DNA from 2 places in the Pseudoxanthomonas daejeonensis genome. Region 2 is predicted to be linked to the other one. Evidence: riboswitches for the same ligand, from Rfam matches in the RefSeq annotation. Region 2 holds a riboswitch; the other holds the start of a gene.

Region 1 (3,400 bases), 730 kb from region 2:
CTCGGCGATCTTCGCCGACAGCGCGCGCGCTTCGGCGCTGTCGAACGGCAGTCGCAGCTTGAAGAACACGTCCTGCAGGCCCATGCAGCCCAGGCCTACCGGGCGCCAGCGCAGGTTGCCGCGACGCGCGGTCTCGATCGGATAGAAGTTCAGGTCGATCACCCGATCCAGCTGGCGCACAGCCAGGCGCACCGTTTCGGCCAGCCGCTCGAAATCGAAGTAGCCGTCCGCGTCGAAGTGGTTGCCCAGGTTGATCGAACCAAGGTTGCACACGGCCGTTTCCTCGGCCGAGGTGACTTCCAGGATCTCGGTGCACAGGTTGGACAGGTGGATGACGTTGCCTTGGCGCAGGGTCTGGTTGCTGGCGCGGTTGCACTTGTCCTTGAACGTCATCCAGCCGTTGCCGGTCTCGGCCAGGGTGCGCATCATCCGCGCGTACAACTTGCGCGCGGGAATCGTCCGTTGCGCCTTGCCCTGGGACTCGGCCTGGACGTAGGCGGCCTCGAACGCTTCGCCGTACAGGTCGGTCAGTTCCGGAACCACGCGCGGGTCGAACAGCGACCACTCCTGGTCGGCCTCGACCCGTTGCATGAACAGGTCGGGCACCCAGTTGGCGAGGTTGAGGTTGTGCGTGCGCCGCGATTCGTCGCCGGTGTTGTCGCGCAGCTCGAGGAAATCCTCGACATCGGCGTGCCAGGTCTCCAGGTAGACGCAGGCCGCGCCCTTGCGCTTGCCGCCCTGGTTGACCGCCGCGACCGAGGAATCGAGCGTCTTCAGCCACGGCACGATGCCGTTGCTGTGGCCATTGGTGGAACGGATCAGCGAGCCGCGCGAACGCACGCGCGTGTAGCTCACGCCGATCCCGCCGCTGAACTTGGACAGCTGGGCGATGTCGCCGTACTTCTGGTAGATCGACTCCAGCGTGTCCTGCGGCGAGTCGAGCAGGAAGCACGAGGACAGCTGCTCGTGGGTGGTGCCGCTGTTGAACAGGGTCGGCGAGCTGGGCAGGTAGTCGAGCTGGCCCATGCGCCGGTACAGCGCCAGCGTTTCGGGCACGTCCTCGCTCAGTGCGCAGGCGATGCGCAGGAAGAACTGCTGCGGGGTCTCGATCACCTTGCGGGTGTGCGGGTGGCGCAGCAGGTAACGGTCGTACAGGGTGCGCAGGCCGAAGTAGTCGAAGCCCTGGTCCAGCGAGGCATCGAGCGCGTCGTTGAGCTTGCGCGCGTTGGTCTGCACGAAGCCGAGCAGGCGCTCGTTGATCAGCCCGACCTCGTGGCCGCGGGTGACCGACTGCGAGAACGCATGGATTTCCTGGCCACTGACTTCCTTGGCGATGTACGCCGCCAACAGGCGCGCGGCCAGGCGGCTGTACTCGGGCTCCTCGCCTGTGAGCAGCGCGGCGGTGCGGATCGACAGTTCGTCGAGTTCGCGCGTGCTGGCGCCGTCGTACAGGCCGGAGATGGTGCGCGTGGCCACGCGCATCGGGTCGACCGCGTGCAGGCCCTCGCAGCAGCGCTGCACCGCGCGCACGATCTTGTTGAGGTCCACCGGCTCGCGACTGCCGTTGCGCTTGGTCACGCTCATCGCGGTGGCGGTGGGCGGCGGGGTCAGCAGGAATGCGTCGTTCGGGGACGACGCTTCGCCGCCGGCGACGACGGTATCGATCTGGGTCACGGTTCTTCCTCCATGCATGGCGCACGCGCCGGCCCATCCCTCGCGGGGCAGCGGAAGCCGGTGGTCTTGCCTTGGAGGATGGAAGAGCGGCGTCGCAGGGAGCGAGAACGCGCAGGCGACTGCGCCACTGGCCCTGCTTCACCAGCCATCTCCCCCCGGAGACTGCACGGCCGGTACCGCGCGGTGTGCATCGCGCGGCTGTCGGCAGGTCTTCGGACTCATGGGTGTGGACGGCCGTGCCGTCCTCCTACTTCCGTCGCTTCCCGGAACCAGGCGGCTCCAGTGCTCGATGACGGGTTCGTTCCCAATTACCGCTGCGGGGCAGTGCCGGACTGGCGCATGTGCGCGTCACCGGCTTCCCTTTTGATCCTGTGGCGAGCGGGCCACCGGAACCGACGGGCCCAAGATAGTGGGGTCCACATCCATGGTCAACACCAGATATCGCGCTTTCCATATATAGAGCCGCGGTGCAAGTGCTGCGTGCCGGCGTGCCTGCCGCGAAGCGTCGGCTCAAAGGCCACGACGCGTTTCGCGTTCGGGATCGGACTCCGGACAAGGATTCCAACCTGGGAGTGCAGGCAGCACGCCCCTTGCCGCGCATCGCCGCCTGCGCGCGCATTGCATGAAGTGCGGGCAGCGGGAAACAACCGCGTGGCATCTGCTCATGGCCGGCCACGCTCATGAGCTCATGAGCGGGCACCCCCATAAGCAGATGCTTCTAAGTGATTTTTTCATGCTGCAGTGCAGCTGGCAGATTCCCTGCGTCGTTCGCGCATGTCGCGCCGAACCAGGGGTTACCACATGTCGTTGCGTTCACTCTCCGCTTCCGGACGCGGTCCGGGAGGATGGCCGGCTGCGGCCCACGATCCGCGCGGTCAGGTCACACTGCGCCGCAGCGTGCTGGCGCTGCTGGTGGCCCATGCGTTGTTCCTGCCCGCGATGGCCCAGGGTGAAGAGGCCGCAGCGGCCAACGTAGACGCGTCCACTGCGGGCGCGACGGTCGACAGCACGGCCGCCGCTGCTGCCACTGCCACGCAGCTGGACGCCGTCACCGTCACCGGTTCGCGCATCGCGCGCCTGGACTACGCCAGCAGCAGTCCGCTGACCAGCGTCACCCGCGAGACCCTGCGCGACACCGGCACCTCTACCCTGGAGGAAGCGCTGAACCAGTTGCCGCAGCTGGGCATCGGTGCGAACAAGACCAATGCCGGCTGGGGCGGCACCGGCCAGGCCACGCTCAACCTGCGCGGGCTCGGGCCGCAGCGCAACCTGGTCCTGCTCGACGGTCGCCGGCTGCAGCCGGCCACGACCGACAACGTCGTGGACGTCAACACGATCCCCAGTGCGCTGATCGAGGACGTGCAGATCATCACCGGCGGCGCGTCGGCGGTGTACGGCTCCGATGCCATCGCCGGCGTGGTCAACATCCGCCTCAAGGAGGACTTCGAGGGCATCCGCCTGGACAGCCAGTTCGCCCGGTACGGCGAAGGCGATGGCGACACCACCGACGTGGCCCTGACCCTCGGCGGCAACTTCGCCGAAGACCGCGGCAACGCGGTGCTGTCGCTGTCGTGGTCCGACCGCGAGGGCGTGGACTTCATGGCCCGCGAGTTCTTCCGCAAGGCTCCCGGCGGCACCGACTTCCGGATCCAGACCGGCACCTACGAACTGGGTTCCAACCTGCCCACCCAGGCGGCGGTCAACCAGGTGTTCGCGCAGTACGGCG
Region 2 (3,400 bases):
GGGTAGTACAGGTCATTGAAACTCGGCGCGCGGAAGCCGGTGGAGTAGCGCGCCGACAGCAGAAGGCCGCCATCGAAGTGCCAGCCCCAGCCCAGGTTGCCGGTGGTGTGGCTGCCGAACTGCTCGTTGTCGTCGCCGCGCAGGCCGGCCTGCAGCTGCTGGGCGCCGAAGCGGCCCTGGTATTCGGCGAACACGCCGGTGTTGTCGCGGCTGTCCACGTCATAGGCGGTGTTGCCGGTGATGTGGTCGTCCAGCCAGTCAAGGCCGGCAGTCAGGTTCTGGCCTTCGCGCAGCATGAAATCGCCCTGCACCGAGGCCTGGTCGCGACGTGTCTCCAGGCCGCCGACGAAGCCGGTGGCGCCGTAGTCGTCGGACTCGTCGTAGCTGCGGCCGACGGTGGCCTGGAATGCGGTCGCGGTCGAGGGTGCGAAGCGCAGCTTGCCGGAGAACACCTGCTGCACCGTCTCGGAGTAGTTGGCCCAGCTGCCGTCGTAGTGGTTGTAGCCTTCGGCGCGCAGCGCGGTGCCCTCGAGCGTCCAGGCCTCGCCGAGCTTGCCGCCGCGCAGGTTGGCCGAGCGGTTGCGATACCCGTCGCGGTCCGGTTCGTCGGCGAAGCACCCGGCGCCCCAGCCGGCGGCGGTGCCATCGCAAGCGTTGATGCCGTCGGTGCGCAGGAAGGCGAAATCGGCGCCGAACCATCCGCGCTCGCCGCCCAGGCCCAGGCCGGCGCTGGCTTCGCGCAGGTTGTTGCTTCCGATCCCGGCCATCGCGCGCGGCTGCAGGGCGCCGGTGTCGCGACGGGTGAAGATCTGGATCACGCCACCGATCGCATCAGCACCGTACAGGCTCGAGTGCGGGCCGCGCACGATCTCGATCCGTTCGATCTGCTCGACCGGCAGGTCCTGCAGCGCCGGCAAGCCGGCGGTGGCCGAACCGATACGCACGCCGTCGATCAGCACCAGCAGCTGGTTGGAGCCGGCGCCACGCAGGAACAGCGAGGTCTGCTTGCCCATGCCGCCGGTGTTGGTCAGGTTGATGCCGGCGCGGCCGGCCAGCAGCTGCTGCAGCGAGGTGGACTGGCTGCGCTCGATCTCGGCGCGGCCGATGACCTGGGCCGGCGACAGGCTGTCGCGCAGGGCGATCTGCGTGCGGGTGGCGGTGACCAGCACCTCGTCGAGGTCGGTGGCCTGGTCGGCCCAGGCAGTGAGGGGCAGGGCCAGCGCCAAGGCGACGGCGGTGGTCAGCGGGCGGAACGTCATCGGGCAACTCCATGCGTGCGTGGCGCCGCACCCGGCGCCAGTTTGGGGAGTCGCGAATGGAGGATGCACGGAGCGGACAGACGCCACGCGGCGTCGGCACGCCGCAATGCCCTCCGCATCGCAACCTGGGTTCCGCAAGGCCGGTCTCCGGGCTTGCGATCGGGAAACCGGCGTTTCAATGCCGGACTCCAGCGGCGACGCCTTCCCGTGCCGTGCACAGTGGCGGATGTCGCGCGTTGCGGTCGCTTACCGTTGCGGGGGCAGCGCCGGCCTTGTCCTGGTTTCACCCGTGGACGCACCGGCTTCCCGTTTCAACCCGTCCGGCGGTCGCCGGCCAGGTCACCTTGCAGGGCCGGGATTGTATGCCATCGGCACCCGCGCGCGTCCGCGACCGGCTTGATCCAGGTCACCGGACCGCAGCTATGTGGCGTGGCGCGGGGATATGGGGCGGATCCGCCCGGACGGGCCGATCAGGTAAAGCGGTTGCCGCCGTCGTCCTCGGGCGCAGGCGATTCCGAGGCAGGCGAGGCATCGGTGCTTTCGCCACTGTCGCCATAGAACGCGGTGGTCACCGGACCGCCGACCGGCTTGCCGCGTGGCGGCGGCAATGCGGCGCTTGCGGTTTCGAGCTCGGCCAGCAGTTGTGCCCGGCGCGGCTCGGGCACGTCGTGCCAGTGGCAGTCCAGCAGCGCGCCTTCCAGCGCGTACAACAGGTTGAGGCTGGGCTTGAAGCCGGCGCGCTTGACCTTCAGGAATGCATGCACCGCACCTGCCGCGACGAGGTCCTCGGGGCTGCGCAGGCCGACCTGGCGCAGCCAGGCTGCGCTCTTCGGGCCGATGTTGCGCAACTGCGCGGTACTCACCGCAGTGCCTCGATGAAAGCGGCGGCGATCGCTTCCAGGCCCCGCTGGTCGTCGGCGTCGAAGCGGTCCGGCACGGGGCTGTCCAGGTCGAGCACGCCGAGCAGTGCGCCGTCCGCGTCGACCAGCGGCACGACCAGTTCCGAGCGCGATGCCGAATCGCAGGCGATGTGGCCGGGGAATGCATGCACGTCGGCCACGCGCTGGGTCTGGCGGGTGCTCGCCGCAGCGCCGCACACGCCCCTGTCCAGCGGGATCCGCACGCACGCCGGCAGGCCCTGGAAGGGGCCGACCACCAGTTCGGTGCCGTCGTAGAAGTAGAAGCCGACCCAGTTCAACTGTGGCAGCGCGTGGGACACCAGCGCGGACAGGTTGGCCGCGTTGGCGATGCGGTCGCGCTCGCCGGCGAGCAGTGCGCGGGCCTGGCCGAGCAGCTGCGCGTACTGCTCCGGCTTGCTGCCGTCGAGGGGAATGGCGGAGAAGGACATGGCCCGATTCTAAACCCAATGGCCGCTCTTCCCGTCCACTGGCGTGGCCAGGGCCCGTGGCGCCCGCCCGGCATGGCCGGTCTATCATCGCCGCCATGACGCAGGGGGGTGCCGCAGTGGACAACGAAACGGACCCGGGTAACAACGGCTGGCGCGGGGGCAGCACGACGCGGCTGGAGGCGTTCGTCGATGCCGCGTTCGCCTTCGCGGTGACCTTGCTGGTGATTTCCGCCGAGCGCATCCCCGACAGCGTCGAGTCCCTGCTGGTCGCGCTCAAGCAGGTCCCGGCCTTCGCCGCCGGCTTCGCCCTGCTGGCGCTGTTCTGGTACGCGCACGTGCGCTGGAGCAGGAACTACCGCCTCGATGGCGCGATCGCGACGCTGCTCAGCCTCCTGCTGGTGTTCCTGGTGCTGGTCTACGTCTATCCGCTGCGCCTGCTGCTGGGCACGTTCTTCGCGTGGATCAGCGGCGGCTGGTTGCCGATGCCGCTCTCCAACATCACCGGCGCCAAGCAGATCGCGTTCGTGTTCGTGTTCTACGGCCTCGCCTTCGCTTCGATGTCCGCATGCATGGGCGGCCTCTACCTGCTGGCGTGGTGCCGGCGCGCACGGCTGGGACTGGACGACGGCGCTGCGGCCACGGCCGCGGGCGAAGTGGCCGCCTATGTCTATTTCTGCGCGGTCGGGCTGCTGTCGGCGACCGTGGTGCTCCTGCTGCCGGCGCATGCCGCGCCGTGGCAGGTGGCCATTCCCGGGTCTTTGTACTTCCTGCTTTCGCTGACGGGGCTGGTGCA

Evidence for each region. Region 2 has a riboswitch for cobalamin ahead of btuB (TonB-dependent vitamin B12 receptor). Riboswitches for the same ligand answer to the same signal wherever they lie in the genome.
Region 1: it holds a riboswitch for cobalamin, as region 2 does, so the genes downstream of both, MNQ95_RS06290 (ribonucleoside-diphosphate reductase subunit alpha) here and btuB (TonB-dependent vitamin B12 receptor) in region 2, are expected to answer to the same signal.

Annotation. Positions count from the first base shown of each region.
Region 1 covers NZ_CP093331.1:1,383,615-1,387,014, forward strand. The annotation lists gene MNQ95_RS06290 (ribonucleoside-diphosphate reductase subunit alpha) at 1-1,584, opposite strand, end outside; cobalamin riboswitch at 1,861-2,086, opposite strand; gene MNQ95_RS06295 (TonB-dependent receptor domain-containing protein) at 2,476-3,400, shown strand, end outside.
Region 2 covers NZ_CP093331.1:2,117,944-2,121,343, forward strand. The annotation lists gene btuB (TonB-dependent vitamin B12 receptor) at 1-1,259, opposite strand, end outside; cobalamin riboswitch at 1,381-1,621, opposite strand; gene MNQ95_RS09585 (TfoX/Sxy family protein) at 1,730-2,122, opposite strand; gene MNQ95_RS09590 (GAF domain-containing protein) at 2,119-2,607, opposite strand; gene MNQ95_RS09595 (TMEM175 family protein) at 2,703-3,400, shown strand, end outside.